Regions from separate parts of the Micromonospora sp. WMMD714 genome, predicted to be linked through region 2. Evidence: riboswitches for the same ligand, from Rfam matches in the RefSeq annotation. Region 2 holds a riboswitch; the other holds the start of a gene.
The links. A riboswitch is a leader RNA that binds a small molecule or an ion and turns the genes downstream of it on or off. The one in region 2 is predicted to bind cobalamin.
Positions count from the first base shown of each region.

Region 1: another riboswitch for cobalamin. It lies ahead of O7625_RS26145 (hypothetical protein); the one in region 2 lies ahead of O7625_RS19045 (ribonucleoside-diphosphate reductase subunit alpha).

Region 1 is NZ_CP120744.1:6,152,389-6,157,475, forward strand. It holds gene metE (5-methyltetrahydropteroyltriglutamate--homocysteine S-methyltransferase) at 1-2,207, shown strand, start outside; gene O7625_RS26145 (hypothetical protein) at 2,347-2,649, opposite strand; cobalamin riboswitch at 2,865-3,070, opposite strand; cobalamin riboswitch at 3,263-3,414, shown strand; gene O7625_RS26150 (peptidase) at 3,515-4,558, shown strand; gene O7625_RS26155 (hypothetical protein) at 4,591-5,076, shown strand.
Region 2 is NZ_CP120744.1:4,409,227-4,436,006, reverse strand. It holds gene O7625_RS19140 (S8 family serine peptidase) at 1-677, shown strand, start outside; gene O7625_RS19135 (S8 family serine peptidase) at 674-1,864, shown strand; gene O7625_RS19130 (alpha/beta fold hydrolase) at 1,907-2,815, opposite strand; gene O7625_RS19125 (helix-turn-helix domain-containing protein) at 2,884-3,528, shown strand; gene O7625_RS19120 (acyltransferase domain-containing protein) at 3,698-4,642, shown strand; gene O7625_RS19115 (MarR family winged helix-turn-helix transcriptional regulator) at 4,727-5,224, opposite strand; gene O7625_RS19110 (bifunctional NAD(P)H-dependent oxidoreductase/GNAT family N-acetyltransferase) at 5,256-6,332, shown strand; gene O7625_RS19105 (Gfo/Idh/MocA family oxidoreductase) at 6,550-7,653, opposite strand; gene O7625_RS19100 (ThuA domain-containing protein) at 7,623-8,333, opposite strand; gene O7625_RS19095 (TetR family transcriptional regulator) at 8,521-9,123, opposite strand; gene O7625_RS19090 (FAD-dependent monooxygenase) at 9,198-10,307, shown strand; gene O7625_RS19085 (hypothetical protein) at 10,399-10,962, shown strand; gene O7625_RS19080 (response regulator transcription factor) at 11,197-11,886, shown strand; gene O7625_RS19075 (HAMP domain-containing sensor histidine kinase) at 11,883-13,670, shown strand; gene O7625_RS19070 (PEP/pyruvate-binding domain-containing protein) at 13,759-16,200, shown strand; gene O7625_RS19065 (TetR/AcrR family transcriptional regulator) at 16,208-16,801, shown strand; gene O7625_RS19060 (hypothetical protein) at 16,847-17,566, opposite strand; gene O7625_RS19055 (oxidoreductase) at 17,622-18,524, opposite strand; gene O7625_RS19050 (helix-turn-helix transcriptional regulator) at 18,652-19,539, shown strand; cobalamin riboswitch at 19,568-19,785, shown strand; gene O7625_RS19045 (ribonucleoside-diphosphate reductase subunit alpha) at 19,905-22,280, shown strand; gene O7625_RS19040 (ribonucleotide-diphosphate reductase subunit beta) at 22,334-23,311, shown strand; gene O7625_RS19035 (hypothetical protein) at 23,647-24,840, shown strand; gene O7625_RS19030 (acyltransferase domain-containing protein) at 24,788-25,579, shown strand; gene O7625_RS19025 (SDR family NAD(P)-dependent oxidoreductase) at 25,595-26,780, shown strand, end outside.

The sequences.
Region 1 (5,087 bases), 1.7 Mb from region 2:
TCGGCTATCCCCGGATCGGCGCCCACCGCGAGTGGAAGCGGGCCGTCGAGGCGTACTGGGCCGGCACGCTGGATGCCGCCGGTCTGGAGGACGTCGCCACCGGGCTACGTGCCGACGTGTGGCGGACGCTGCGCGACGCGCGTCTCGACGCGATCCCGTCCAACACGTTCTCCTACTACGACCACGTGCTCGACACCGCCGTCGCGGTCGGTGCGGTCCCCCGCCGGTTCGCCCGGCTCGGCCTCGGGCAACTCGACACCTACTTCGCCATGGCCCGTGGCGTCGATGCGGCGCCAGCGCTGGAACTTACCAAGTGGTTCGACACCAACTACCACTACCTGGTACCGGAGATCGATCCCGACACCGTGTTCGCGGCGCATCCGGAGAAGGCCCTGGGCGAGTACGCGCAGGCGCGTGACCTGGGCATCACCACCCGGCCGGTGCTGGTGGGTCCGGCCACCTTCCTGCTGCTGGCCAAGGGTGACGATCCGTTCGGCCGGCTCGACGACCTGGTCGACACGTACGCCCGGATCCTCACCGCCCTGGCCGAGGCGGGCGTGGCGTGGGTCCAACTGGACGAGCCTGCCTACGTCGCCGACCGCAGCCCGGCTGAGATCGAGGGTCTGCGGCACGCCTACCGACGCCTCGGTGAGCTGCCCCACCGGCCCCGGATCTTCGTCGCCACCTACTTCGGTGACCTCGGCGACGCGCTGCCGGCGCTGCTGGACACCCCGGTCGAGGCGGTCGGCCTGGATCTGGTCGCCGGTGCGGGCAACCTGCACCGGCTCGCCGCCGCCGGTCCCCTGCGCGGCAAGACCGTCGTTGCCGGCCTGGTCGACGGGCGCAACGTCTGGCGCACGGATCTGCGCGCCGCTGTCGCCGCCGGCGCGACGGTCGGCGGACTGGCCGACCACGTGGCGGTATCCACGTCCTGTTCGCTGCTGCACGTCCCGGTCGACCTGTCCGCCGAAACCTCCCTCGACCCGCAGTTGTCCGCGCGGCTCGCGTTCGCCCGGCAGAAGGTCGACGAGGTGGTCCTGCTCGGCCGCGCACTACGCGACGGCACCACCTCCCTGCCCGCCCCGCTGCCGCCCGTCCCGGCGGCTTGGCGTCACGACGACGTCCGCGGTCGGTTGGCCGCGCTGCGCCCCACCGACCGGCAACGCGCCGACTATCCGTCCCGGGCCGCCCGCCAGCAGGAACGGTTGGGGCTGCCGGACCTGCCGACCACCACGATCGGATCGTTCCCGCAGACCACCGAGCTGCGCAGAGCCCGCGCCGCGCACCACGCCGGCACCCTCGACGACGCCGGCTACACGCAGCGGATGCGCGCCGAGGTGGAGCAGGTCGTCCGGTTGCAGGAACGGCTGGGCCTGGACGTGCTCGTGCACGGTGAGCCGGAACGCAACGACATGGTCCAGTACTTCGGCGAACAACTCGACGGTTTCGCGGCCACCACGCACGGCTGGGTGCAGTCCTACGGCTCCCGCTGCGTCCGCCCGCCGATCATCCACGGGGACGTGGCCCGACAGGTTCCGATGACCGTCGCCTGGTCCACCTACGCCCAGTCGCTGACCGACCGTCCGGTCAAGGGCATGCTCACCGGCCCGGTCACCATCCTGGCCTGGTCGTTCGTCCGTACCGACCAGCCCCTGGCCGACACCGCCGACCAGGTCGCGCTCGCGCTGCGCGACGAGTGCCGCGACCTGGAGGCTGCCGGCATCCGGATCATCCAGGTCGACGAGCCCGCCCTCCGGGAAACCCTGCCCCTGCGCCGGGCCGACCAGAAGGCGTACCTCGACTGGGCCGTCGGTGCGTTCCGGCTGGCCACCAGCGGGGTCGCCGACGACACCCAGATCCACACCCACCTGTGCTACAGCGAGTTCGGTGAGGTGATCACCGCCATCGACGCCCTCGACGCCGACGTCACCAGCATCGAGGCGTCCCGCTCGAAGATGGAGATCCTCGACGACCTCGCCGCGATCGGCTACCGCCGGGGCGTCGGCCCCGGCGTGTGGGACATCCACTCGCCCCGCATCCCACCCCACCACGAGGTGGTCGACGCGCTCCGCCGGGCCGTCGCGGCCGTGCCCGCCCGACGGTTGTGGGTCAACCCGGACTGCGGTCTGAAGACCCGCACCTATGCCGAGGTCGAGGCGTCCCTCCGGCACCTCGTCGCCGCTGCCGCCGAGGTCCGTCGGAGCTGACCGGGCCAGTCCGGGCGGGCTCCCAAGGGAGTCCGCCCGGACCCCGAGCCGTCCGCGCAACTCACCTACCGGCAGGGTCGGGCGGCTCAGGAGAGTGCCGTCGGATGCGGTGCGGTGTCCGGGTGGGTGTCGCGGTGGTTCATGTCGTCGGTGCGGGCATGACCGGCGGTCGCGGGATCCGCTGGGCGTCTGCCAGATCCCTGATCCGGCTGTCGGCATCGCGGTGAGCCCCGCAGCAGTCCGGCGTCGAATCGACGATCTGCCGGATGTCGGTGAGCAGTGTGCTCAGGGCTTTCACCTGGTCGGTCAGGCTGCGGTTTCGCGCTTCGCGGGCGCCGAGTTGCCGGCGCGCGGAAGCGAGACGTTCGTAGTCCGCCGCCGGGAGGACGACGACATCTTCGTCATCGATCCTGAGGTGGCGTGGTGCGGCGGTCTTGCTCACTGGCCGTTCCGTTCGGCCGGCGTGCCGGCGATGCCGGGAGTCACGGCGTCGGACGTTGACGGATGGGGCCGTTGTGCTGGTGGCGCTTGCATCTGGGTCTCCTTCTGCTGAGTCGCCCGAACTCGGCAGGGAGCGGTACGGTCGCACGCAGCACCGGATGTTGTGCTGTCGCCGATGGTCGACCCGCCCTCGAAGGTCGCCGAGCTCTCCACGCGCGGATACACGTGGGCAGCGGCAGGTCTTCGGACTCGTGGGCGTCGTGCTCAGGCCTACCGGCCGTCGCTTCCCAGGCCGTGCGGGCCCAGTGCTGATGACGGCGGTCGTTCCCACTCACCGCTGCGGGGCAGTCCCGGTCTCGCACCGGGTTCCCTCTTGCGCCGCCACGTGGTGGGCGTGGCGGACCAACTGCGGTGTCACGATATCGCGTCGGGTCCCGACGCGGCGGTGTTTCCTACTGCAACGTTGCGTACCGCGGGCGACGGTGAGTCGATGTGCCGTTGCTGACCGCGTTCGTGTCGGGTGGCGAGGGTACGGCCGGCTTCGTCCGGAGAGGACGGCGATCATGCCGGTTCTCACCAACCGTGTTCGCACGATGGCGCATTGACATCCTCTGTCGCGGAGATCAGACTGTCGCGACAACTTCATCAACGCGTGCGCGGGGGAAGTCCGGTCGAAGTCCGGCGCTGGCCCGCAACGGTAGGTCGTCGAGGTGGCAGACACCCCTGACGGCAAGTCCGAATACCCGCCGCACGCGTGATGTCCGTTCCCCACCCGTCGTGGCCCACGGGTCGGAGGCCGGTCGATCCTGCCTGCCGGTGGTGATCGTCCGGGTTCTGACGACCGCCGGGCCGGAAAGGCGCTTCCGATGGTCGTCCGCCTGAGCCGGCACCGCCTGCTCGCCCTGTTCTGCGGCGCACTCGCCGCTCTCACCCTTGCCACGCCCGCGGCCGCTGCGCCCGCACACCCCGGCGCCGACCGGGCCGGCGCCGCCGCCGGCTGGCTCGCGCGGCAGCTCGTCGACGGCGAACGATTCGAGGTGGTCTTCGACGGCGTCGCCTACCCCGACCAGGGATTGACCCTCGACGCGGTGTTCGCCTTCGCCGCCGCCGGTGTCGCCGACGACTTCGGGACGCGGGCACTGGACTGGGTCACCCGGCCGGACGTCCGCGACGGTTACGTCGGTGACGGCGGCGCCGAGGCGTACGCAGGCGCGACCGCGAAACTCGCCCTCGCCGTGCAGGTACGCGGGGGCGACCCGACCGACGTCGGCGGGGTCGACCTGATCGCCCGGCTGCGGGGGCTGGAATCGTCCAACGGCCGGTTCACCGACCGGTCGGCGTACGGGAACTACAGCAACGCGTTCAGCCAGTCCTTCGCGATCCTCGCCCTGGACCGCACAGCGCAGGGTGCGCCCGCGACCGCCACCACCTGGCTGGCCGGCACCCGCTGCCCGGACGGCGGATACCCGCTGCTGCCCGCCCAGCCGGTGTGTACCTCCGATGTGGACGCCACCGCACTGGCGGTGCAGGCGCTCCAGGCGGCGGGCCGCCCGGCCGACGCTGCCGCCGGGCTGCGCTGGTTGGTGTCGGTGCAGGGCGCCAACGGTAGCTTCACCGACCCGACGGGCATCCCGAACGCCAACAGCACCGGGCTCGCCGCGCAGGCGCTGCGCACCGGCCACCGGCCGTTGGCCTGGGCGCGGGCACGGACGTTCCTGGTCGGCCTGCAGGTGGGTTGCGGCGCAGCCCCGGCCGACCGGGGCGCGGTCGACTTCGACGGCGGCACCTTCGACCCGGCCACCGCCACCCGCGCCACCGGCCAGGCAGTCCTGGGCCTGACCGGTGCCGGCTACGCCACGCTCTCCGCTGCGACCGCCGGTTCCGACGCACCGGTGCTCACCTGTCCCTGACCTGTCACGCCGACCTGAACCCGGGAGGACCTGTGTTCCGTCTCCGATCCATCGTCCGCGTACGACTCGCCGGCCTGGTGGCCGCCGCCATCGCCGCTGTCGCCCTGACCGCCGTGGAGCCCGTGCCGCAGGCGGCGCACGCCGCCGCCTGCACCGGCACCACCGGGGTCACCGTCGTGGTCGACTACGGCGCGCTCGGCGGGGGCGTGCAGGTCGCGTGCGCCCTAGGCGACCCGGCCACCGGGTTGGCCGCCCTGCAGGGGGCCGGCTTCACGGTGACCGGCACCTCGCGCTGGGGTCTGGCGTTCGTCTGCAGGATCAACGGCAAGCCCACGGCCGCGACGGACCCGTGTGTCAACACACCGCCGGCCACCGCCTACTGGTCGTACTGGCATGCCCCCTCGGGCGGGTCGTGGTCCTACAGCTCCTCGGGCGCCAGCGGCTACAACCCGGCTCCGGGCAGTGTCGAGGGTTGGTCCTTCGGGGCGGGCGCACCGCCGAGCATCGCGGCACCCTGACCCTGCCGGCA
Region 2 (26,780 bases):
CCCCCGCCACCACCGCCGACGGCAGCGCGGCACCGGCCCAGGAGGGCCTGCTGCGGGTGGCCGGGGTCGGTCCCGACCTACGGCCGGTGCTGGCGTACCCGGCCGGCGGGGTCGACGTCGTCGCGCCCGGCCTCGACGTGGCGACGCTGGGCGTCGGTGGCACCGGGCCACACGTCCGCAGCGGCACCGAGTACGCCGTCGCCTACGTCGCCGGCACGGCCGCGCTGGTCCGCGCGGCGTTGCCGGGGAGGCACGCCATCCAGGTGGCCCGCCGGATCACCGCCACCGCCGACCCGGGAACCCGGTCGAGTCCGGGCCCCGAGAACGGCTGGGGCATGATCGACCCGCTGGCGGCGGTCAGCCCCGCCCCGGCTGCGGCGGCGACCCCGGCCGGCGGCCGCCCGTCCACCCCGCTGGCGTTGGTCGCCGCCGGGCTCGGGCTCCTCCTGCTGACCGTGGTGGGGGTGTTCGCCCGGCGGTCCCGGCGGCTCACCGCCCGGCACCCGGCCGACGCCGTACCGGCGGGCCTTCCGGCCGATGCCCTACCGGCGGGCTTCCCGCCCGACGCCGTACCGGCGGGCCTTCCGGCCGGGGCGGCACCGCACCGGTCGACCATCCGGGAGGAACCGCCGGCACCGCGCGAACCGGCACCGCGCGAGCCGGGGTCGCTGCCGTGACCGGTGCGGCCGGGGTCGCCGGGCTGCTGGTCGCCGTCGGGGTGCTCGTCGCCCCGCCGGTCGCCGCCGCCGGGGCCGAGGAGCCGCCGCCGCTGCCCACGACGGCGGGCCGCTGCGTCGGGCCGTCCCCGGTGACCGCCCGCGCGACCCCGTGGGCGGTGCGCCTGCTCGCCCCGCAGGCCATCTGGCCGTTGACCCGGGGTGCCGGGGTGGTGGTCGCCGTCGTGGACACCGGGGTGAGCGCCGCCGCGCCCGCCCTGGCCGGGGCGGTACGCGCGGGTGCCGACGTCACCGGAGGCCGGGCGGACAGCGACTGCGCCGGGCGGGGCACCGCCCTGGCGGGCATCGTCGCGGCCCGCCCGGCCAGCGGGGTGGGCACCACCGGGATCGCGCCGGACGCCGAGATCCTGCCGGTCCGGATCACCGACCCGAACCGCCGGACCAGCCCGGCCCGGCTCGCCGCCGGCATCCGGCTCGCCACCACCGCCGGGGCGGACGTGATCCTGGTCGGCACCGGGGTCGCCACCGCCACCCCCGAGTTGACCGACGCCGTTCGGGCCGCGGTGGATCACGACGTCCTGGTGGTCGCCGCCGTCGACGACCGGGCGCAGCAGTCCGGCGGGGAGCCGCCGGTCGGCTACCCGGCCGCGTTCCCGACGACCCTGGCGGTGAACGCGATCGACGTCGACGGGGAGGCCGGTCCGGTGGCGGCCGGCGCCGGCACCGATCTCGCCGCCCCGGGTGCCGGCCTCGGGACCGCTCCGCAGGGGTCCGGTCACTACCGGGTGGGCGGCCCGGCGGTGGCCGCCGCGCACGTCGCCGGGGTCGCCGCGCTGATCCGGTCGTACCACCCCGAGCTGACCCAGGCGGAGGTGCGTGCCCGTCTCGAACGGACCGCGATCCCCGCGCCGGGCGACGGGCCGGACCGGAGGTTCGGGGCCGGGACGCTCGACGCGTACGCGGCGGTCGCCGCGCTCGCCCCCCGCCAGGCGGCCCCGCCGGTGCCGGCCCCGGTCGGTCCGGTCGTCCTTCCCACCGCACCCGGGCCGTCCCGGGCGGCCCGGGTGGCGGGCCTGACCGCCCTCGGCGCGTTCGTGGCGACCCTGCTCGTCGCGGCTGCCGCGCTCACCCGCCGGGGTTCCGGTCGGCCCCGGCCCGCGGGGCGGATCCGGGCCGGCTCCGGGTGAAGACCGGGCGGCGGGTGAGGACCGGGGCCGGCGGCGGTCGGCTCAGTCGGTGGCTGCCCCGGAGGCGCCCCGGGCGCCGGTGACCGCGCGGTGCCAGGTCCGCAGGGCGTCGGCGAACTCGGCCGGCGCGTCGGACTGGAGGTAGTGCCCGGCACCGGCGAGTTCGACCACGGTGGCGTCGGGCAGTTCCCGCCGCCAGCGGTCCAGCTCCGTCCGCCGGAACGCGATGTCCCGGTCGGCCCAGAGCAGCAGGGCGGGCTTGTCCCGCAGCAGGGGCAGGTCGGACTCGACGTCAGCGAGGAACGGCGCGCTGTGGACGATCTCGCGGGGCAGCACCGCGGAGGCCTGCCGCCGCTCGGGGGTGGCCAGGGCCGCCCGGTAGTGCCGCATCTCGTCGCGGGTGAGGGAGCGTCGCCGGTGACCGGCCGGGATCATCAGATTGACGCAGAGGTTCGCGTGCCGGATCCACCAGCGGCCGACCGGGCCGCCCATCAGCGCGGAGAACCGGGCGAAGTGGCGGTCCCCGGTGACCGGCCACGCCCAGGTGTTGCCGAGCACCAGGCCGGTGAAGCGGTCGGGCCGGCGTTCGGCGACGCGCAGGCCGATCGGGCCACCCCAGTCCTGCGCGACGAGCACGACGTCGGTCAGGTCGAGGTCGACCACGAACTGCTCGATCACCGCCGCGAGCGAGACCGGCCGGCCGTCGAAGCCGGCGGGTGCCTCGGAGAGCCCGAATCCCGGCAGGTCGGGTGCGACGAAGCGGAACTCGCCGGCCAGCCGGGCGATCACGTTGCGCCACACGAACGACCAGGTGGGGTTGCCGTGGAGCAGCAGCAGGGTCGGTCCGTCGCCTTCGTCGACGTAGTGGAGCCGGTGGCCGGCGACGTCCCGTGTCCCGTGCCGGAACGGGTACAGCTTTCGATCGATCCAGTCCGGCGTCACCGATGCCATCCGGCCTCCCACCCGCGAATAATGGTTTATAATTTAAACCGTAAGCGGCGGCGGGGAGGAGCGCAAGGATGTCGGAGTACCACCAGTTCTGCGGCCTGGCGCGGGCACTCGACGTGATCGGCGACCGCTGGAACCTGCTGATCGTGCGCGAGCTGCTCATCGCCGACCGGCGTCACCACGAACTCCGGTCGGCCCTGCCGGGCATCGCCACGAACCTGCTCAGCGCCCGGCTCCAGCACCTCGCCGACGCCGGCATCGTGCAACGCTGCGACGAGGCGGGACGCAAGGCCGTCCGCTACCGCCTCACCGACCTCGGGCAGGGACTCCGCGGACCGGTACGCGAGCTGGTCCGCTGGGGGGCCGCCTTCATGGCCACCGGCCCCGCGCCCGACGACACGGTCCGACCGCAGTGGCTGGGCCTGGCCATCGAGGCGCTGCTCCCGGCGACCGGGCTGCCCACCGGGGCCACCATCGGCGTGCACGCGGACGGGCTCGACTTCACCGTCCGGCTGACGGCAGGCGGTCCCCGGGTCACCGCCGGCCGGGACGACGGGGCCGACGCCACCGTCGACGGACCCACCGCCGCCGTCCTCGGTCTCTTCTCCGGTGCGCTCGCCCCGGGGTCACCGGCCGCCCGCGCCATCGAGATCCGGGATCCGCACGGGCTGCTCGCCCGGGTTCCCGCCACCCCGGCCGACGCCGTGCAGCCGTAGTGCGGGCAGTCCGCCCGAGCCACCACGCCCGTGGCCCCGGGACGGCCACCCCGCCCACGGTCCCAGGCCGGCCACCCGCCCGTCGCCCCAGGCCGCCCACCGGCCGGCGGCCCCGGGCCGGCGGAAATCCGACGGTGGCCGCTCGGCCGCCGGCCGGTAGGATCGGCCGGTGGACCTGGACGACATCGCCGCCCGGCTCGGGGTGCCCGTCGAGGAGGTCGAGCGGGTGCACCGGCTCGCCGGTGACCGACCGTCCGCCCCGCTGCCCGCCAGGGCCGACGCGCCGGCCCTCCTCGACCGGCTCGCGGTACGCCCGGACGACGCCGCCGAGATCATGGCCGGCTGGCCCGATCCCGACTCTCCGTCGTGGACCCCGGAACTCCGGTGGCTGCTCGACCGTTCGACCGCCCTGGTCCGGGCCGACCTCGGCGGTTACGACTGGCTGTCGCCCGGCCCGGAGCTGCCCCGCGACCGGGGCCCCGCCTGGCGGCACCTCTACGTCTACGGCTTCCTCGCCCTGGTCGACGTGGTCACCGGATTCCACCGCGAGCACGGCATCGCCGACTCCGTCTCCTGGACGACCCTCGCCGACCTGGGCCGCAACCTGGCGATCGACCGCCGGATGGACCGCGAGGGCTGGGCGGTCATGCAGAGCTGGCTGACCCTGCACGCCCGTGGCGGCCTCTACGAGCTGGGCCGGCTCCAGCACCAGCGCGGCGGCGAGGCCATCGACCTGCACATCCCGGACGCCGGGCCGTTGACCCCGGAGGCGGTCGACGCGTCGCTGGACGAGGCCCGCGAGTTCTTCCCCCGGCACTTCCCCGACGAGCACCACACCGCCTTCTCCTGCGGTTCCTGGCTGCTCGATCCGCAGCTCCGCGACTACCTCCCCGAGGACTCCAACATCATCCGTTTCCAGCGCCGGTTCGTGTTGCAGCCCTACGTGGCGCAGGACGGGCCGGACGCCGACGTCGAGGTACGACGGTTCGCCTTCCGTACGCTCAGCACGCCCCTCGACCAGCTGCCCCGGCGTACCGTGCTGCAACGCGCGATCGTCGACCACCTGGCGGCCGGCGGCCACTGGCACTGGCGGCACGGCCGCTTCCCGATCTAGCGCCGGGACGGCTGGGCCGGCCGGCTCGGGTGCCGGACCACCGCCCACCGGGGTCCACGGTGGACGGTCCCGTACGGAGGATGATCACACCGGGGACGGGCGCGACCGGTCGGGACCGTCGTCGGCGCGGGGCTGCTCCAGCCGCCCGGCGATCCGTTCGAGGGCGGCGAGGTCCCGAGGGGCCAGCCGGTCGATGAGGTGCCGCCGTACCGACTCGACGTGGACCGGCGCGGCGTCCCGGAGGGCGGCCAGACCCGGCGCGGTCAGCACGAGCAGGCAGCCCCGGCCGTCGGCCGGATCCGGGGCGCGGCGCAGCAGTCCGCGTGCCTCCATCCGGCTGGCGTGCCGGGACAGCCGGCTGCGCGACCAGCCCATCTTGTCGGCCTGGTCGCCCAGCGTGCCGGTCTGCGCGTGCTGCTCCGAGAGGGTGCTCAGCACCTCGTAGTCGGCTTCGGAGAGGCCGATTCCCGCCAGGTCCCGCGCGGTGCCGGTCTGGACGGCGACCATCGCCCGCCGCCAGGCCCGCCAGGCTCGTTCCTCGGCCGGCTCCAGCCAGCGGGCCGACCCCGACTTGGTTGACATGTAATCAACCTAGCATCTAGCCTTCGTTTCCATGTCAACGAGACCGCTTCGCATTCTGGCGCTGACCTGCAGCACCCGCCCCGGCGCGCTCGGCCCCCTGGTGGGGAGATGGCTGGTCGACGCGGTCTCCTCCCGGGCCGCCGAGCTCGACGTCGAGGTCGTGCCGGTGGCCCTCGGCGACCTGGGCCTGCCCTTCCTCGACGAGGAGGAGTCACCGTCCTCGGGGGTCTACCGGAACGAGCACACCCGCCGCTGGAGCGCGACCGTCGCCGCGGCGGACGGCTTCGTCGCGGTCACCCCGGAGTACAACCACGCGATGCCGGCGACCCTGAAGAACGCGCTGGACTACCTCGGCAGCGAGTGGGCGTGGAAGCCGATCGGCTTCGTCAGTTACGGCTACACCGCGGCCGGCACCCGGGCGGTGGCACACGCCAAGCAGGTGGTGACGACGCTGCGCCTGGTCCCGACGGGCGCCACGGTCGCCATCGGCATCGGCGACGCCGTGGTGGACGGCCGGCTGCGGCCGGACGCCGGCCGGGACGCGGCGGCCACCAACCTGCTGGACGAGCTGGTCCGGCTCGCCCACGCCCTGCGGCCGATGCGCGAGCGCGGGCAGGCCGACAGCGTGCCCGGCCCACTGCCGGGCTCCTACGCGCGACGGCTGACCCCGTACGACGCACCGGAGGTCACCGTGCTGCAACGGTGCTGCTGGACCGAGGAGGCGGTGGCCAACGACACGCTGGCCATCGCGCCGCTGCACGAGTCGCCGGAGGAGGTGCGGGAGTGGCTGGCCAGCTGGCACACCACCGGCGTCTGGCGGGACGGCCGACTGCTGGGCATGGTGCGGACCCGCACCGACGGCACCGACTGCCACGTGGGCCGGCTCGCCGTCGTGCCCGACCTGCGCGGCCGGGGCCTGGGCCGGTGGTTGTTGCAGGCCGCCGAGGCCGCCGCCGGGCCGCAGTGCCGCCGGATCCTGCTCTTCACCGGCACCCGGAGCCTGCGCAACATCGACCTCTACCGGAGCGCGGGCTACCGGACGGTGGAACCGGACAGCCCGGACTGCACGGTCTGCCTGGCCAGGGAGCTGGCCGGGGCGACCGACTGACCACCCCGGGCCACCCCGCCGCCCCGGGCCGTCACACCACCCCGGGCCGTCACACCACCCCGGGCCGTCACACCGGCCCGGGGTGGCACACCGGCCCGGGGTGGCACACCGGCCCGGGGTGGCACACCGGCCCGGGGTGGCACACCGGCCCGGGGTGGCACACCGGCCCGGGGTGGCACCGGGGCTCCCGGCGGCCCGGGGACCGGCAGGCGTCCGTTCAGCGGCCCTGCCAGTCCCCGGCCGGGGTGAGCGGCACCGGGTCGGGCCGCCGCACCGTCGTGGTCAGGGTGATCCGCCGGCCCTCGTCCGCCGCCCGCAGCAGGGCGGTCATCGTGTCGAGTACGTGCAACGCCAGGTCACCGCCCGCCCGCGGGGTCCGCCCACTCTCGGCCCGTACCGCGTCGATCAACCCGAGGCCCCGGGCGCCCTCCCGGTAACCCGCCGTCGCCGGGAGCACCCGCCATCCGTCGCCGCCGAGCGGCCAGAGCCGGACCTCGCCGTCGAAGTAGTTCGGGTCGGGCACGGCGAGGGTGCCGGTCTCCCCGTGCACCTCGATCGGCGCGGCCGTGGTGGTGACCCCGTCGAAGCTCGTGGTGATGGTGGACAGCACGCCGCTGACGTGTTCGAGCACGCCGCTGATGTGGGTGTCCACCCGCACCGGGATGCGTTGCCCGAGGCGCGGGCCGCTGCCGATGACCCGCTCGGGGCGCAGCCGGCTGGCCGCCGCGGTCACCGCCCGCACCGGCCCGAGCAGGTGGACCAGCGCCGAGACGTAGTACGGCCCCATGTCGAGCAGCGGCCCGCCGCCCGGGGCGTAGTAGAAGTCGGGGTGGGGGTGCCAGGCCTCGTGCCCGGGGGTGACCATGACCGCCGACGCGGCCAGCGGACGCCCGATCAGCCCACCGTCGACCGCCGCGCGGGCCGTCTGCGTCCCGGTGCCCAGGACGGTGTCCGGCGCGCAGCCGACCCGGACCCTGGCCGAGCCGGCCCGCTCCATGATCATCTGAGCGTCCGGGAACGCCACGGCGAGCGGCTTCTCGCCGTACACGTGCTTGCCCGCGTCGATCGCGCCGAGGGCGATCTCGGTGTGCGCGGCGGGGATGGTCAGGTTGAGCACCGTCTGCACGTCCGGGTGGGCGAGCAGGTCAGCGACGCCCACCGCCTCGGCGTCGGCGAGGGTGGCGGCGGTCGCGGCCGACCGGGCGGCGTCCAGGTCGGCCACCGCGACGACACGCAGCCCGGGGTGGTGCGCGATGGTGTCCAGGTAGGCGCGGGAGATGACGCCGAGACCTACGACGCCGACGCGGTGCGGCTCGCCCACAGCATCCCCCTCTCGATGACGGTACGCACGGACGGGTGCTCCAGGACGTCGAGGCTGTGCCCGGGGGTCGTCACGACGACCCGACCGGCGCCCCACCGCCGGGTCCAGATCGCCGGCGAGGTGACCGGCCGGTGCCAGGGGTGCCAGTCCCGGGTGGGGTGCACGGTGGTGGCCAGCACGTCGATCAGGTCGTCGTGCAGCACCCAGTACTGCTCGGTGACCAGCTCGATGTCGGCGATCCCGGCGGTGACCGGGTGCTCCCGGCCGAGCTCGGTGAGGGTCACCGTGTGCGGCAGGAAGTTGTCCTCCTCGCCGCCCTGCCGCTCGCAGGGCTCCCGCCCCGGGTGGGTGGCGAACTGGCCGCCGACCAGGTGCAGGTAGTCCGAGGACCCGCGGAACGCGTCCACGATGCCGCCGTGCCAGCCAGTCAGGCCCGTTCCGGCGACGACCGCCGCGCTCAGGCCCGCCACCTGCTCGGCGGTGATCTCCGCCATCGTCATGCACTGGACGACGAGGTCGGTGTCGGCCATCGTGGCGGCGTCGGCGTAGACCGCTGTGGACTCCTCGACCCGCACCGCGTAGCCGTTGTCCCTCAGGAACGGCAGGAACAGCTCCGTCGCCCTGACCGGCTGGTGTCCCTCCCATCCGCCCCGCACCACCAGTGCCCTGCGCTGTGCCACGCTCACTCCCCTCCACGGTCGGTCACCCGGCCGGTCCGCTCCCGCGACGGCGACGGCGACGGCGACGGGCCGCTGACACCTGCGCCGGCCGGGCACCGAAACCGTACTCGTTTCCGGCGGCCCCATCGGCCCCCGCCGATCACGTGCGCCATCGACCGGTGTCGTGGTCGGGCCGGGTCGGCGCGGTTCAGGCCCGGGTCGCCCACGGACGCAGGGCGACCTCCGTGGCGCGGTGCAGTGCCGCGCGGACCGCTGCGGGATCGGCCCGGCGCCCCGGATCCTCCAGCACGGTGGTGAGGGCTGCGGTCGCCGCGCCGACGAAGGCGCCGACCAGGGCGGCGGCGCTCACCTCGTCCAGGTCGTCGGGGTAGGCGGCGGCCAGGTGCCGGGCGATCTCCCGCTGCCCCTCCCACTGCAGGTGCAGGGCGCGGGCACGGACGGCCGGTACCTGCATGGTCAGCCGGATCCGCAGCGCGGCGAGCGGGCCGGTCATGTCGTCGCTCTCCTCGTTGGCCCGGCGGAGCGCCCGCAGCAGGATCTCGGCGGGTTCGTCGTCCGGCGCGCGGTGGGTGATCGCGTCGACCGCGACGCGCACCCGGCGGTCGGTCTCGGGGAAGAGCAGGTCCTCTTTGCTCGGGAAGTAGCTGAAGAACGTACGGGTGCCGATGTCGGCGGCGGCGGCGATCTCGGCGATCGTGGTCGCCTCGTAGCCCTGCCGTCCGAACAGCTCGACGGCGGCGTCGACCAGTGCCTGCCGGGTGCGGGCGCGTTTGCGGTCGCGGAGTGACATCACCGCAGCTTACCGCAGCCAGCGCAAATCGGCAGTCGTTGCAGATCTGCACTGAGTGCAGATACGCTCGGCCGATGCGGACAGCGCTCATCTCGGGGGCCGGCGTGGCCGGTCCGACCCTCGCCTACTGGCTGGCTCGGGCCGGCTGGCGGCCCACGGTCGTCGAACGGGCGGGCGGGCTGCGCTCCAGCGGCAACCCGGTCGACGTACGCGGAGCGGCCCTTACGGTGGTCGAGCGGATGGGGGTGGTGGACGCCCTCCGGGCGGCGGCCACCCACGCCACCGGCCTGCGGATCGTCGACTCGGCGGGCCGGCCGGGACGGCCGGTGTCGATGACCACCCGCCGCAGCCCCGCCGGCACGGCGGAGATCGAGGTGCCCCGGGCCGACCTCGCCCGGATTCTGTGCGGGGCGGCCCGCGACGACGCCGAGTTCGTCTACGACGACACCGTCACCCGGCTCGACCAGGACCCGGGCGGGGTGGACGTCACCTTCGCGGCCGGCCCGGCCCGCCGGTTCGACCTGGTCGTCGGGGCCGACGGGCTGCACTCGACGGTACGCCGGCTCGCCTTCGGCCCGGAGCGCGACGTCGCCCGCCACCTCGGCTTCTACGTGGCCACCACCCCGCTCGGCGAACCACCGGAGCATCCGCACCACGTGCTGCTGCACAACACGCCGGGTCGACTCGTCGCGATCCATCCCGTACGCGGCGAGGCGGGGGTCGCGTTCATCTTCCGGCACCCCGCCGTCCCCGGCTTCGACCACACCGACACCGACCAGCACCGGCGGATCCTCACCGGGGCGTACGCCGGGGAGCGCGGCTGGCGGGTGCCCGAGTTGCTGGACCGGGCCCGGCAGTCGACGGACCTCTACTTCGACGCGGTCACCCGGGTGCAGCTGCCGTCCTGGTCGGTCGGGCGGGTGGTGCTGCTCGGCGACGCGGCGGCGTCGGTGTCGTTGTTCGGCGACGGGTCGAGCCTGGCCATCGCCGGTGCCCGCACCCTGGCCGCCGCCCTCGCCGAGGGCGAGCCCGGCCCCGCCCTGCGGCGCTACGAGGCCGCGCACCGACGCCACACCGACGCCCGGGGGCGCAGCGCCGGTCTCGTCGCGACGGTGCTGGTCCCGAAGAGCCGCCCGGGCATCGCCGTCCGCAACACCCTCGCCCGGTTGTTGCCGACCGGCTGACGTCCCGCGCCGCACCCGAACAGCTTCCTGACAGTCGAGGGTGATGCTGGCCCCCGGCGGGATCGCCGCAGAGCTGACCGGAGGCGTGACGATGAGGAAGCAACTGATGGCTGCGCTGTGCAGCGCCGTACTGCTGATCGGCGGGTGCTCGACCGCCGACGAGGACCCGCCCGCCGCCGGCAGCGGACGGACCAGTGAGGCGGAGGTGGCCACCCTCCAGACCGCCACGCCCAGCCCCACCGCGTCGGCGACGCCGGCAGAGGCCGGGCGGCCCCGGGAACGCCTCGACGACACCCCGGAGGACCAGAAGGAACGCCTCAAACCGTACGTGAAGTGCATGGCCGAGCACGGGGTCGACATCGCCAAGCTGCGCAGCGACGGCACCGGCTCGGACAAGACCAGCGAGGCGTCCAGGGCCTGCGACCGCCTGATGCCGCTGCCGCCGTGGGAGTTCGACCCGGCCAACCCGGAGGCGGGGGACTTCGCCCGCGACGTGGTGAAGTGCCTGAAGGGGAAGGGTGTCCGCTACGTCGAGGTGGGTTCCGACGGCACCGGCTGGGCCTTCGGCGGCAAGAACAACGACGCGGACTCGATCTCCAAGGGGCTGAAGTACTCCCCGGCGTGTCAGCGCGAGGTCGCCGCGAAGCGGAAGTAGCCGCACCGCCCCGGCGGCGTCCCCTCACCGGGGGACGCCGCCGACGACCGTCCCGCAGGGCGATCGTGCCACCCGTTTGTCAGGAACCGGTCAGGGCGCGGCATGACCTTTTTCTCCTGATCGCCGGGTCTCCCCGCCACCCGCCCGGCCACCTGCGCAAGGACCACGAGGTGCCCCTTGTCACCGCCTTCCGCCGGATCCGCGACCCCCCTGAGCTGCTCTATATTCCCCACCATGTGCGCACACGTGATGCTCGCGGAGGACGATCCGCGGCAGGCCGAGGCGCTGCGCCGCTATCTCGTGGCGGCGGGTCACCGGGCGACGATCGTGGCCGACGGCGAGACGGCGCTGCGGCAGGCCCGGGAGCAGCCGTTCGACCTCCTCCTGCTCGACGTGATGCTGCCGAAGCTCGACGGCATGCAGGTCTGCCGGATGATCCGCCAGGAGTCGGACGTGCCGGTGCTGATGTTGACCGCCCGGTCGGCCGAGGACGACCTGCTGCGCGGGCTGGACCTGGGCGCCGACGACTACATGACCAAGCCGTACAGCCCGCGCGAGTTGGTGGCCCGGGTGCGGACGCTGCTGCGCCGGGTGCGGACCGTGCCGCAGGAGTCACCGGTACACCGGCTCGGCCAGCTCACCGTCGACGAGCCGCGCCGCCTGGTCACCGCGGGCGGCGTCCCGGTGGAGTGCACGACCGGCGAGTTCGCCATCCTCGCCGCGATGATCCGTCAGCCCGGCCGGGTGTTCAGCCGCGGTCAGCTCCTCGAACACACCCGGGGCATCGACCGGGAGTCGACCGGGCGCACCATCGACGTGCACGTGATGAACCTGCGCCGCAAGATCGAGGCGAACGCCCGCCGGCCGCAGCAGTTGCTGACCGTCTACGGGGTCGGCTACAAGCTGGTCGCCGGGGCGCCGTGAGACGGCAACGGGTTCCCCTGCACCGCAGCCTGGTGGTGCGGCTGCTGGCCACCTCGCTGCTGGTGGCGGTCTGCGCGATCCTGGCGACGACCTGGCTGGCCGTGCAGTCCACCACCCGGGCGATCCAGCAGGAGCAGGGCCGCTCGCTCGCCGACGACAAGAGCATCTACGACACGCTGCTGGACCACGCGGCGACGCACCGGGACTGGACCGGGGTCGACGCGGTGCTCGCCGAGCGGGCCGACCGGCTCGAACGGCGGATCACCCTGATGACCCCGGACCGGCAGGTGATCGCCGACTCCGCCCCGGACGGCCCGTCGTTGCAGACCGCCCGGCCGTCGGCGACCGTCGACCCGTTGCAGGTCGACCTGGGCCTGACCGGTGGCACCGAGCGGGTCGATCCGCGCGCGGTCGGGCCGTACCGGCTGACCAAGCGGGAGAGCAACAACACCCGGGAGCTGGCCGAGCGGCAGCTCGGCTGCGTACGGGCCGAGTCCAGGGCGGACGCGCGGGTGGTGGTGGATCCCGCCGGCCGGGCCTCGGTGCGGATGAGCGACCCGAAGGACCGGGGCATCGTCGGATTCTGCCTGCCCGACGAGCTGACCCGCCCGCTGCCGAGCGAGGCCGCCGGGATCGCCCAGCTGGAGACCCTGACCAAGAACTGCCTCCGGGAGCTGGGGGAACCGACCCGGGTCGAGATCCGCGCCGACCGGACCGCGGCACCCAGCCGGGACGCCCGCTTCGACCAGCAGGTCGCCGGCTGCCTGGAGAAGGCCCGGACGACCCAGCTCCGGGCGTACGTGGCACCCCCGGCGTTGCTGTTCGTCACCGACGGGACGCAGGGCGGCGAGGAGCCGGTGTTCAACCTGTCCCGGGCGAACGTGGTCCGGATCGCCCAGGTGACCGGGGCGGTGCTGGTGGCCACCGTGCTGATCACCGTGCTGGTCGGCCGGCGGCTGGTCCGCCCGCTGCGGGCGTTGACCGACGCCACCCGGCAGCCGATGGACGAACCGGCCCGGGTGCCGGTGACCACCCGCGACGAGATCGGCCTGCTGGCCACCGCGCTCAACGACCTCGCGGCCCGGCGGGAGCAGACCGAGGCGCTACGCCGCAGCATGGTCAGCGACGTGGCGCACGAGCTGCGGACGCCGCTGACCAACATGCGGAGCTGGCTGGAGGCCGCCCAGGACGGTCTCGCGCAGCTCGACACGCAGCTGCTCACCCTGCTGCTCGACGAGGCGTTGCTGCTGCAGCACATCATCGACGACCTGCGGGACCTGGCCGCGGCCGACGCCGGTGACCTGCGGATCCACCGTGAACCGTACTTCGTGGCCGATCTGTTGGAGCAGGTCGTCGAGGCGCACCGGGGGGCCGCCGAGGCCGCCGGGGTGCGGCTGGGCACCTCGGTGGGCACCGATCTGGAGATGTCGGTCGACGGCGCCCGGCTGCGCCAGATCGTCGGCAACATCGTCGCCAACGCGGTCCGGCACACCCCGGCGGGCGGCTCGGTCGTCGTGCGCCTGGAGGTACGCGACGACCAGCTCACCATCGCCGTGTCCGACACCGGCACCGGCATCGCCCCCGCCGACCAGGCCAGGATTTTCGACCGGTTCTGGCGGGCCGACGACTCCCGGACCCGCAGCACCGGCGGCAGCGGGCTCGGCCTGTCGATCGCCCGCAAGCTCGCCGAGGCGCACGGCGGCACCATCGGCGTCGAGAGCGTTCCCGGCCAGGGCAGCACCTTCACCGTCCGGCTGCCGGTCGTCGTCCCGGCCCGGAGCTGAGCTCCGCCACCCTGCGTCCCACCCGGCGGCGGCCGTCTCCGACTTTTTCACATTGCAGTTGCACTGCGAACCGCGTACCTTCTTTGCAATGCAGTCGTATTGCAAAGAAGAGGCGCAGGTGTCGGTGCTCCCCCTGTCCGAGGCCCATGCCGGCCTGGTCCCGCTGGTCGGCGGCAAGGCGGCCGGTCTCGGCGAGCTGATCCGCGCCGGTGAGCGGGTGCCGGACGGATTCTGCGTGACCACCGAGGCGTACCGGGCCGGGGTGGTGCCGCAGGACGAGGTCCGGGCGGCGTACGCGCGGCTGGGCGGCGGCCCGGTGGCGGTGCGGTCGAGCGCGACCGACGAGGACCTGCCGGACGCCAGCTTCGCGGGTCAGCACGACACCGTGCTGGACGTCGAGGGCGAGGCCGACCTGGTGGCGGCGATCGACACCTGCTGGAAGTCGCTGCACGGCGACCGGGCGGTGGCCTACCGGGAGGCCCACGGGACCGACCCCGCCGACGCGCGGATGGCGGTGGTGGTGCAACGGATGGTCACCCCGGTGCGGGCGGGCGTGCTCTACACGGCGAACCCGGTCACCGGCAATCGCACCGAGATGCTCGTGGACGTCGGGACGGGCCTGGGCACCCGGGTGGTCGACGGCCACACGGACGCCAACCACCTCGTGCTGACCGGTGCCGACCACCCGGAGGACGGTCCGGCCGGAGCAGCCGGTGCGCGGCGGGGAGCGGCACCCGGCCCCGGTTGGCACGACGACCTGTGGACCGCCGGCCGGCGGATCCAGGCGCACTTCGGCGTGCCGCAGGACGTCGAGTGGGCGATCGACCACGACGGGACGCTGTGGCTGCTCCAGTCGCGACCGGTCACGACGCTCTTCCCGCTGCCGCCGCAGACCGACGACCTGCGGGTGTACGTCGAGTTCGGCAACGTGCAGGGGATGCTGCGACCGGTCACCCCGATGGGCATGTCCACGCTCAGCAGGATGATCGCCGCCATGGTCGCCTCGCTCGGGATGAGGGTGGAGATCGTGGACATCGGCGGGCGGCTCTACGGCGACCTGACCGACCTGGTCCGCCGGCCCGCCGCCCGTAAGCGGCTGGTCAGGCTGATGGCCGTCGACTTCGGGCCCCGCGCCCAGGCGGTGATGGAGCACGTCCTGCGGGATCCACGCTTCGCGCCGTCCGGCGACCGGTCCCGCCGCCCGGCGGACGCCTCGCTGGGCACGGCGCTGCGGGCACTGCGGGGCATCCTGCGGGCGCTGGCCCGCCCGGACGCGGCACGGGACCGGCTGCTCGCGGCCGTCGACCGGCTACGCGCGGAGTCGACGGCGCCGCCGCAGGCGCACACGGCCCACGAGCGGCTGCGGTTCGTCCGCGACCACGGCGAGGACACCGACGACGTCGCCGACGACGTCACCTGGCCGATCGTGGCCGGGATGCTCGCCTCGGCGCTGCCCGCCCAGCTGCTCAAGGGGGTCGCCACCGAGGCCGACGTCCACGCCGTGCTGCGCGGCGTCCCGCACAACGTGACCATCGAGATGGACCTCGCGCTCTGGGCGCTGGCCTCGGCCGCCCGGCCGCACCGCGACCTGCTCCTCGACACGCCACCGGCCGAGTTGGCAGCCCGGTACCTGCGGGGCGCGCTGCCCGAGATCGGCCTGGCCGCCTTCCTGTCCCGCTACGGCCACCGGGCCGCCGCCGAGGCCGACGTCGGGGTGCCGCGCTGGGCCGAGGACCCCACCCCGGTCTTCGCGGCGATCGCCAACTACCTGCGGCTCACCGACCCGGCACAGGCCCCCGACCGGCGCTTCGCCGAGGCCGCAGGGGCCGCCGAGGCCGCCCTCAACGAGCTGGCCGCGCGGGCGGTCCGGCAGCGCCCGGTCCGGGGCCGGATCGCGGTCTTCCTGCTGCGCCGGGCCCGGCGGCTGGCGGGGCTGCGGGAGTCCGGGAAGTTCGCCGGGCTGTACCGGCTCCAGGCCGTCCGCGAGCAGTTGCTGCTGATCGGGTCGACGCTGTTCCCGGTGGCGGACGACGTCATGTTCCTCACCCTCGACGAGGTCGAGACGGCCCTCGGCGGCACCGACCTGAGCGGGCTGGTCGCCCGACGCCGGGCGACGCACCGGCGCGAACTGCGCCGCCGGGTGGTGCCGGTGGCGATCCTCTCCGACGGGACCGACGTGGAGAGCACCCTGCCGGCCACCGACGACGGCGAGGGCCTGCTCCGGGGCGTCGGGGCGGCGACGGGTAAGGTGACCGGCCCGGCCCGGGTGGTCACCGACCCGGCCACCGCGTACCTCGAACCCGGGGAGATCCTCGTGACCGCCACCACCGACCCGGGCTGGACGCCGCTGTTCCTGACCGCCGCGGCGCTGGTCACCGAGACCGGCGCGGTCATGGCACACGGCCCCACGGTGGCACGCGAGTACGGGATTCCGGCCGTGATCAGCGTGCCGGGAGCCACCTCGCGGATCGTCACCGGCCAGGTGATCACTGTGGACGGTGCGGCCGGCACCGTGACGACGCGACGGTAGGACCCCGATGCCCAAGAGAGTCGACCCCCGTCAGCGGCGCACCCTGATCGCGGACGCGCTCATGCGGGTCGCCGCCGACCGGGGCCTGGAGGCGGTGAGCCTGCGGCACGTGGCCGCCGAGGCGGGGGTCTCCGCCGGCATGGTGCAGCACTACTTCACCACCAAGGACGAGATGATGGCGTTCGCCCTGTCCGTCGTCCGCGACCGGGGCCGGGGCCGGGTCGAGACGGCGGTCGCGGCGCTCGGCCCGGACCCGGCGCCCCGGCTGCTGCTGCGCACCCTGCTGGCGGCGTTGCTGCCGCTGGACGAGGCGGCCCGCGCGGACGGGCGGGTGGCGCTGGCGTTCCTCTCCTGGACCGCCCTGCACCCGGCGGCGGCCACCGGGCTGCGGCCGGACACCGTACAACTGGTGGACTTCATCGCCGGGCTGCTGCCACGTCCACCGGCGGCGGACGCCGCGGCGGGGCTACTGCCGGCGGACGCCGCGGCGGGGCTGCTGGCGCTGGTGGAGGGGCTGGGGATGTACCTGCTCGGCGGGCAGTACACCCCGGCGCAGGCGACGGCGGTCCTCGACCACCAGTTGGAGCTGCTCTTCGGCTGACCCCCGGCCGGCGCGGGCCGGGGGCGTCGCCGGTCGGTCCGGCCGTCAGGTCAGCAGCGCCGGCCGCAGCTCGCCGCCCACGTTGATCGTGCCGACGACCCGGTCGCCGGTGAGGTCGAAGACGTCGACCGACCGGTTGGTCCGCATCAGCTCCCGGACCGACGGGGGCAGCGGCGGCGGGTCCTTCATCGCCGCCCGGACGTCCCGGGTGGTGGAGATCAGGCGACCGACCAGTGAGGCTCCGTCGTGGTCCACCCGCACCCGGCCGTACTCCCAGCCGCAGGTGGTGAGGTCGAGCACCTCGAACAGGTGGGCGAGCAGCGGATCCGGGTCGGTGGCCCGGACCAGCTGCGCCGCCCGTGCGCCGATGACGGTGGCGGCGGCGGCGACGTGCACGTACGGGTGCAGGCCGCCCGGCAGCGCGAACAGCGGCCAGTGCAGCCGCCCGCCGACCTCCCGCCACAGTGGCCGGTAGTTGCGCCGGTCCACCGGGAACCGGTGACCGGTACGCCGGTACAGCTCCGCGGTCTGTGCCAGCAGGTCCGCGTGGGCCGCGGTGGCGAACTCACCGACGATCGTGGCCGCCACCACCAGGCCGTCGCCGTCGTCGAGCAGGCCGACGATCGCCGCCACCTGGTCGGCCGGTCGGACGGCCAGGTGGGTGCCGAACCGCTGCCGCACCTCGGCCGACAGCGCCGCCTGCCGGACCGGATCCTCCTGGACCTGCCGGTTCCCGCCGCCCAGTACCCGCCCGAGCCATCTCATCTCGCCTCGTCTCCGCCGCCGTCACCGACCGCAGCCATGCTAGTGCGCCCCGGTGTCAGGGGTAGCGGACGCCGGTCAACTCCTCGACCACCGTCCAGAGCCGACGGCCGACGGCGGGGTCGGCGGCCTCCCGGCTGCACCGGACCTCGGTGACCGGACCCCAGGTCTGGAAGAACCGGGCCGGGCCGAAGAACTGGCCACCCCGTACCGCCGGGTCGGTGGCGGCCCGCAGCTGGGGCAGCGCGCCCTGCTCGACGGGCTGGGTGGCCAGCAGGCTGAGCCGGGCCAGCACCCGGCCGCGCCGGCCCTGGTGGGACCAGGCCCGCGGGGTCAGGTTGGTGCGGGTGACGCCGGGGTGGGCCAGCACGCTGAGCACCGGCGACCCGGTGGCGCGCAGCCGGCGGTCCAGCTCGACCCCGAAGACGGTGGTGGCGAGCTTGGACCGGCCGTACGCGGTGGAGCCCGAGTAGCCGCGCTCGATCATCAGGTCGGTGAAGTCCAGGTGTGCCCTGCGGTGGACGATCGAGCTGAGGCTGACCACCCGGGCCGCCCGCGCCGCGGCCAGGTTGCCCAGCAGCAGGCCGGTCAGCGCGAAGTGGCCCAGCAGGTTGGTGGCGAGGTGCAGCTCGTGGCCGTCGGCACTGGTGCGGCGCGGGCCGAGCAGCACCGCGCCGGCGTTGTTCACCAGCAGGTCGATCCTCGGGTGGTCGGCGGCCAGGGCCGCCGCGAACGCCCGCACCGAGGCCAGTGAGGCGAGGTCCAACTCGCGTACCTCGACGTCACCGCCGATCTGCTGGGCGGCCCGCCGGCCGGCAGCGGTGTCACGGACGGCGAGCACCACCCGTGCGCCCCGACGGGCCAGCGCGGTGGCGGTGACCAGGCCGAGGCCGGAGTTCGCGCCGGTCACGACGGCGGTGCGGCCGTGCTGGTCGGGGATGTGGTCGGCGGTCCAGGTCATCTGCTGCTCCCTGACGGTCGGCTGGGGTCACCGACGCTACGGCCGGGCCGGGCGGGACCGGTCGTACCCGGTTGCCTAGGTCCCGCAGACCTACCCGCGCCGGTCCGGGCCGCGTCACACTGGCGACATGACCCATCCGTACGCCCGCGAGCTCGGTGACTTCCTGCGCGCCCGGCGCGGCCGGCTGCACCCCCGCGACGTCGGCCTGGAGCCGGGCGGACGACGCCGGGTCACCGGGCTGCGCCGCGAGGAGCTGGCGCTGCTGGCCGGGTTGAGCACCGACTACTACCAGCGGATGGAGCAGGGCCGCGAGGTTCGCCCCTCCGACGACGTGCTGGACGCGCTCGCCGCCGCGCTCGGCCTCGACGCCGGGGAACGCCGACACCTGTTCACCCTGGCCCGGGCCGCCCGCCGGCCGGTGCCGGCCCGGGTGGACCACGGCCCGGAGCGGGTGCCGGAGAGCACCCGGCGGCTGCTGCGGGTGATGGACACCCCGGCGGTGGTGCTCGGCCGCCACCTGGACCTGCTCGCCTGGAACCCGTGGGCGGTGGCGCTGCTCGGCGACCCGGACGGCTACCCGCCGGACCGGCTCAACATGCTGCTGCTGATGTTCGACGAGGCGGCGACCCGGACCCGGCGGTGCGCGGCCTGGGAGCGGCAGGCGCTGGACTACATCGGCATGTTGCGGGCCGCGGTCGCCACCGACCCCACCCACCCCCGGGCCACCGCGATCGTCGGTGAGCTGAGCATCCGCAGCGCCGAGTTCCGCCGGCTGTGGTCCCGGCACGACGTCCGCGAGTCGGTCAGCGGCACCAAGACCTTCCAGGTCCCCGGGGTCGGCGACATCGTCCTGGACTGGGACACCTATCCGCTGCCCGGCAGCCCCGGCCCGGTCATGCTGGTCTTCACCGCCGAGCCCGGCAGCGCCGACGCGGACGCGCTGCGGTTGCTGGCTTCACTGCGGGCCACCGCGCGGTCGGGTGAGAGTTATCCGACACGCCCCCGCGACATCTAGTGTTGCCTCTCCCCCATCTACGCCATATATGGTGTGCCACGCAGCTGGTTCGGCCGGGCCCGGTGGTCCGGTCGAGGCAACAGGGAACCCGGTGGAAATCCGGGACTGCCCCGCAGCGGTGAGTGGGAACGACCGCCGTCATCGAGCACTGGACCGCGAGGTCTGGGAAGCGACGGCCAGTAGGCGACCGGTGGACCCCGGTCCGGCCCGCGAGTCCGAAGACCTGCCAGCGCGCCGTGCGCTGCCGCGCGCGGCGGCCTGAGGTCGCGCGGGACGACCGACGCCAGGTTCCGGGTCGGCCGTCGCGCCGCGCCCGTTGGCGTTCTCCCGCGTCCGATGGTCATCGGTGACGGCGAGGAGAGGTCATGACGGTCGTACAGGAGAGTCCCCCGCCCGGTGCCGGCGAGGTGGAGCCGCGCCGGCCGGTGATGCGGGTACGCCGGCCCGACGGCGGCACCGAGCCGGTGGACGTCGACCGGATCGTCACGGCCGTCGCCCGGTGGGCCGCCGACCTGGACGAGGTGGATCCGCTGCGGGTGGCCACCGCGACGGTCAACGGTCTCTACGACGGGGCGACCACGGCCGAGGTGGACAGGCTGTCGATCCAGACGGCGGCGGAGCTGATCGGCACGGAGCCGCAGTACTCCCGGCTCGCGGCGCGGCTGCTGGCCGGGTTCGTGGAGAAGGAGGTGCGCGGGCAGTCGGTGACGAGTTTCAGCGAGTCCGTCCGGTACGCCCACGGCCTCGGCCTGATCGCCGACGACACGGCCGCGTTCGTGGCCCGGCACGCACGACAACTCGACGACGCCGTCGACCCGGCCGGTGACCTGCGGTTCGAGTACTTCGGGCTGCGCACGGTGGCCGACCGGTACCTGCTGCGGCACCCCGAGTCGCGGCTGGTGGTGGAGACGCCGCAGTACTGGCTGCTGCGGGTGGCCTGCGGGCTGTCCGGGACGCCGGACGAGGCGGTCGGGTTCTACCGGCTGATGTCGTCGCTGGCCTACCTGCCGAGTTCCCCGACGTTGTTCAACTCGGGCACCCGGCACACCCAGATGTCGTCGTGTTTCCTGGTCGACTCGCCCCGCGACGAGCTGGACTCGATCTACGAGCGGTACCACCAGGTGGCGAAGCTGTCGAAGTTCTCCGGCGGCATCGGCATCTCCTGGTCGCGGGTGCGCGGCCGGGGCGCGTTGATCCGGGGTACCAACGGCCGGTCGAACGGGATCGTGCCGTTCCTGAAGACCCTCGACGCCGGGGTGGCGGCGGTCAACCAGGGCGGCCGGCGCAAGGGCGCCGCCTGCGTCTACCTGGAACCCTGGCACCCGGACGTCGAGGAGTTCCTGGAGCTGCGGGACAACACCGGCGAGGAGGCCCGGCGCACCCACAACCTCAACCTGGCCAACTGGATCCCCGACGAGTTCATGCGCCGGGTCGAGGCCGACGCCGAGTGGTCGCTGATCGACCCGTCGGACGCCCCGGAGCTGCCCGACCTGTACGGCGAGGCGTTCGACGCGGCGTACCGGGTGGCGGAGAAGAAGGCGGTCCGCACGGTGAAGGCCCGGGACCTGTACGGGCGGATGATGCGGACCCTGGCGCAGACCGGCAACGGGTGGATGACGTTCAAGGACCCGGCGAACCGGCTGTCCAACCAGACCGGCGTGCCGGGCAACACGATCCACCTGTCCAACCTGTGCACCGAGATCCTGGAGGTCAACAGCGACACCGAGACGGCGGTCTGCAACCTGGGCTCGGTCAACCTCGGCGCGCACCTGACCGGCGACGGCGTCGACTGGGAGAAGCTGCGCGCCACGGTGCGGACGGCGGTGGTGTTCCTGGACCGGGTGATCGACGTCAACTACTACCCGGCCGAGCAGGCGGCGGCGTCGAATCCGCGCTGGCGGCCGGTCGGGCTGGGGTTGATGGGCCTGCAGGACGCGTTCTTCGCGTTGCGCCTGCCGTTCGACTCGGTGGCCGCCCGGGAGCTGTCCACCCGGGTACAGGAGGAGATCTTCCTGACCGCGCTGGAGACGTCGGCCGACCTCGCCGAACGCCTCGGCGCGCACCCGGCGTACCCGCAGACCCGGGCGGCCCGGGGTGACCTGCACCCGGACCTGTGGGGTGTGGAGCCCACCCAGGCCGGGCGGTGGGCCGCGCTGCGCACCCGGATCGCGGCGCACGGCCTGCGCAACTCGCTGCTGGTCGCGATCGCCCCGACCGCCACCATCGCGTCGATCGCCGGCTGCTACGAGTGCATCGAGCCGCAGGTGTCCAACCTGTTCAAGCGCGAGACGATGTCCGGGGAGTTCCTCCAGATCAACACCTACCTGGTACGCGAGCTGAAGGCCCGCGGCCTGTGGACGCCGGAGATCCGCGACCGGATCAAGCGGGCCGACGGGTCGGTGCAGGGCATCGTCGAGCTGCCCGCCGAGGTGCGGGAGCTGTTCCGCACCGCGTGGGAGCTGCCGCAGCGGGCGCTGATCGACCTGGCCGCCGCGCGGGCGCCGTACATCGACCAGTCGCAGTCGCTGAACCTGTTTCTCAGCGCGCCGACCATCGGCAAGCTGTCCTCGATGTACCTGCACGCCTGGAAGTCCGGGCTGAAGACCACCTACTACCTGCGGTCGCGTCCGGCGACCCGGATCCAGCAGGCCACCGTCACCGTCGCCCCGGCCGTGACGGCCGACGCCGAGGCGCTGGCCTGTTCCCTGGAGAACCCCGAGAGCTGCGAGGCGTGCCAGTGACCACCGTCGACGAACCCCGCACCGCCGGGCGGCAGCTGCTGCTCGACCCCGGCATGGACCTCACCCTGCGACCGATGCGCTACCCGCACTTCTTCGACCGGTTCAAGGACGCCATCCGCAACACCTGGACCGTCGAGGAGGTCGACCTGCACGCCGACCTCGCCGACCTGGAGCGGCTCTCGCCGGCCGAGCGGCACCTGGTGTCCCGGCTGGTGGCGTTCTTCGCCACCGGCGACACGATCGTCGCCAACAACCTGGTACTCAACCTCTACCAGCACGTCAACTCCCCGGAGGGCCGGCTGTACCTGTCCCGGCAGCTGTTCGAGGAGGCCGTGCACGTGCAGTTCTACCTGAACCTGCTCGACACCTACGTCCCCGACGAGCGGGAACGCTTCGCCGCGTTCGCGGCCATCGAGAACATCCCGTCGATCCGGCGCAAGGCCGAGTTCTGCTTCCGCTGGATCGACTCGGTCTTCGCGCTGCGGGAGCTGCGTACCCGGGCCGACCGGCGGGCGTTCCTGCTGAACCTGATCTGCTTCGCCGCCTGCATCGAGGGGCTGTTCTTCTACGGCGCCTTCGCCTACGTCTACTTCCTGCGGTCCCGGGGCCTGCTCAACGGGTTGGCGTCGGGCACCAACTGGGTGTTCCGCGACGAGTCGATGCACATGGCGTTCGCGTTCGACGTGGTGGAGACCGTCCGGCGGGAGGAGCCGGAGCTGTTCGACGCCGAGCTGGAGCGGCAGGTGACCGAGATGCTCGCCGAGGCGGTCGAGTGCGAGGCGCAGTTCGCCGAGGACCTGCTCGACCAGGGCGTCTCCGGGCTGCCGCTGACCGACATGCGGGCGTACCTGGAGCACGTGGCGGACCGTCGGCTCGTCCAGCTCGGCATCGCGCCGCGCTACGGCGCGCAGAACCCGTTCGCCTTCATGGACCTGCAGGACGTGCAGGAGCTGTCGAACTTCTTCGAGCGGCGGGTGTCGGCGTACCAGGTCGGGGTCAGCGGCACGGTCACCTTCGACGACGACTTCTGACCCGGTGGGGCGGCGGCCCGGCCCGGTGGCGTACCCACCGGGCCGGGCCGCCGCGCGGTTCCGCGGTCGTGGGGCGCCCGTCGCCCGGGACCACGCCCGTGCGTCATTCGACCGACATCGGCAGACCGGGGCCGAATTGTCCACGAAAAAGCTCCACAAAAGTTACGCGCCCATAAAAATGACTTAAACGCATTAGACGTCGATCGATGTTGATGAAGCCTGGGCGCGGTGCTAGCATCTTGACTCAGATCTTGAAAGATCGTCGACGTATCCATCATCCGACACTCACACCGTCATCGCCCATTATTCCGAGGCAGAGGCTTCTTGTGCGTACGATGCTGCTATTCGACGGTCTCGGCGGAGCGAACGACGGGCTGTTACCGGCGCTACGCGCGCTCTATACAATTCCAGCGAACGCCACCTACTTCCACGCGACATTCCGCGTGCTCGACGAGGTGGCCGCCCATCTCGCACCGGCCGACCGGGTCCGATTATGCCCGGACGGCACGACGTTACGGCAGTGGCTGACGTCGACCACCGCACCGCCGGGCGGAATACCCCGGGACTCGGTCACCGCCGGCCTGTGCATCCACGTCCACCAGGCCTGCCAGCTCCAGCCGGTCCGGCGCCACCCGGACGACGCCGTCGCGGCGCTCGGCCACAGCATCGGCCTGCTGGCCGCCGTCCTGGCCGGCCTCGGCGTCCGCCGGACGGACGAGTACCTCGAGGTGGCGGCCGTCTGCCTGCGGTTGGCGGCGATCACCCTGGTGCGCGGCCAGCAGTACGCCGGGGGGCCGACGCCCGACCCCGGGGCGGTCGACCAATACCGGACCCGGGTCCGCCGCAGCGCCCCACCGGGGCCGATGGCCGCCCTGACCGGCCTGCGCCGCGAGGAGCTCGACGAACTGCTGACGGGGGCGGACGGCACGATCACGGTGAGCCTGGCGAACGCGGCGCGGGCACACGTACTCAGCGGCCCGACCGTCGAACTCCTCGACTTCTACCTCCGCCACGAGGCGACATTCGCGCGGACCGGCGCGACCTGGGCGTTCCTGAACAACACCATCCCGTTCCACAGCCCGCTGCTGCTGCCGGCGGTGCGCCGGATCGCCGGCGACCGCGACTTCGTCGGTCAGCTGCCGGGCGGCGACCGGCTGCGCCTGCCGGTGTACGCCACCGACGCCCCCCGCGATCTGCGCGACGCACCGGACCTGGTGGACGAGTTCTGCCAGCAGGTGCTGTCGCGCCCGGTCGAATGGGAACAGGTGACCCGGCACGCCGTCACCGACTCCGCCATCGACCGAATAGTCGACCACGGCCCCGGAGCAGGCGCGCGACGTTTCACGAAGGAATGTCTTCGCGACCACCCGCGCCGGGTCGCATTCGAGTCGGCACAACAATTCTCCACACCACCGGTCTCAGGAGGCCAGCGTGCGATGTCTGCTCTTTCCGGGCCAGGGCGTACAACGCCGGGGAATGGGATCGGGGCTGTTCGCCCAGTTCCCGGAGACCACCGCGCTGGCGGATGAGATCCTCGGCTACTCGATCGAGGAACTGTGCACCCGAGATCCGGACCGCAGACTCCGGGACACCCGCTACGCCCAGCCCGCCGTATTCGTGGCCAATGCCCTGCTGGGCCGGCAACGGATCGCCGAGCAACCTGACGGCTACCGGTTCTACGCCGGGCACAGCCTCGGCGAGTACAACGCGCTCTGCGCCGCCGGCATACTCGACTTCGAGACGGCGCTGCGCCTGGTGCGACGGCGCGGTGAGCTGATGGCCGACATCACCGGCGGCGGCATGTCCGCCGTCCAGGGGGTACCGGCGGCCTTCGTCCAGCGGGCGCTGCGCGAGACCGGACTGTCCGGGGTGCACATCGCGAACTTCAACGCCGACACCCAGACGACGATCGCCGGGGACCGGGTGGAGGTGGCCGTCGCCGCCAAGGCCATCGGCGCGCTGCCCGGTGCGCGGGTCGTCCCGATCAACGTGAGCGGCCCGTTCCACACGCCGCTGATGGCGTCGGTCGAGCCGGAGCTGCGGGCGGCGTTGGAGAGCTGCGTGTTCAGCGCCGGCACCGGCACCGTCGTGTCCAGCGTGACCGGTGCGGTCTTCCCCACCGACCGGGGCGCCGAGCTGCTCACCCGCCAGGTGTCCACCCCGGTGGACTGGGTGCGTGCCGTCGCCACGCTGCGCGCCCTGGGCGTCACCCAGTTCGACGAGGTCAACGGAAGCACGCTCGGCGCGCTCGTGAACAGGATTCGGTGAAGGGATGGACGCACGATGAGCATCGCGATCGTTGGCACCTCGGTGGAGCTGCCGGGGGTGGACGGCCTGGACGGGTTCTGGCGCGTCATCAGCACCGGCACCAGCCTCACCAGGCCGTTCCCCCAGCACCGCCGGGAGACCCTCAGCGAGTACATCCACTACGTGCGGGCCACCACCGTCGAGCCGGTGGACGACACCAGCCTGGACTTCCACCACGGCTGCTACCTCGACGCCGTGGACACCTTCGACTACGCCGTCTTCGGGATGACGCCCCGGCAGGCCATGCTGACCGACCCGCACCACCGGATGGCGCTGCGCGCGATGTACCTCGCGTTCGAGGACGCCGGCTACTCCGCGGACCGGCTCCGCGGCAGCCGGACCGGGGTCTTCGTCGGCTTCGCCACCAACCCCGGGTCGACCTACATGGACTACCTCGCCCGGATCGAACCGTCGTCCGGCCAGCAGGCGATCACCGGCAACATCCCGGCCATGCTGGCCAACCGGCTGTCCCACCTGCTCGACCTGCGCGGCCCGAGCCTGGTGGTGGACACCGCCTGCTCGGCCACCCTGGTCGCCCTGCACCAGGCGAAGAACGCCCTGCTGGCGGGGGACTGCGACATGGCGGTGGTCGGCGGCGCGCGGATCGTCTTCGCCCCGGTCAAGCACCCGCACACCAACATCGGCATCGAGTCGTCCGACGGGGTCACCCGCACCTTCGACGAGGCCGCCGACGGCACCGGTTTCGGCGAAGGCGCCGGCGCGGTGGTCCTCAAGCGGACCGAAGAGGCAATCGCCGACGGCGACCAGATCTACGCCGTCATCCGGGGCAGCGCAATCAACCACGACGGCCACACCGACGGCATCACCAGCCCGAGCTCCGAGGCGCAGGCCGAGCTGCTGCTCACCGCCTGGCGCAACGCCGGGATCGACCCGCGGACGCTCGGCTACTTCGAGGCGCACGGCACGGCCACCAGGGTCGGTGACCCGATCGAGCACGAGGGCATCAAGCAGGCCTTCGCCCGGCACACCTCGGACCGGAGCTTCTGCGCCGTGGGGACGGTCAAGGCGAACGTCGGTCACCTCTTCGAGGGCTCCGGCGTGATCGGCCTGTTGAAGGCGGTGGCCGTACTGCGCCACCGGATGCTGCCGCCGCAGGCCAACTTCGTGAACCCCAATCCCAAGCTCGACTTCACCTCCGGCC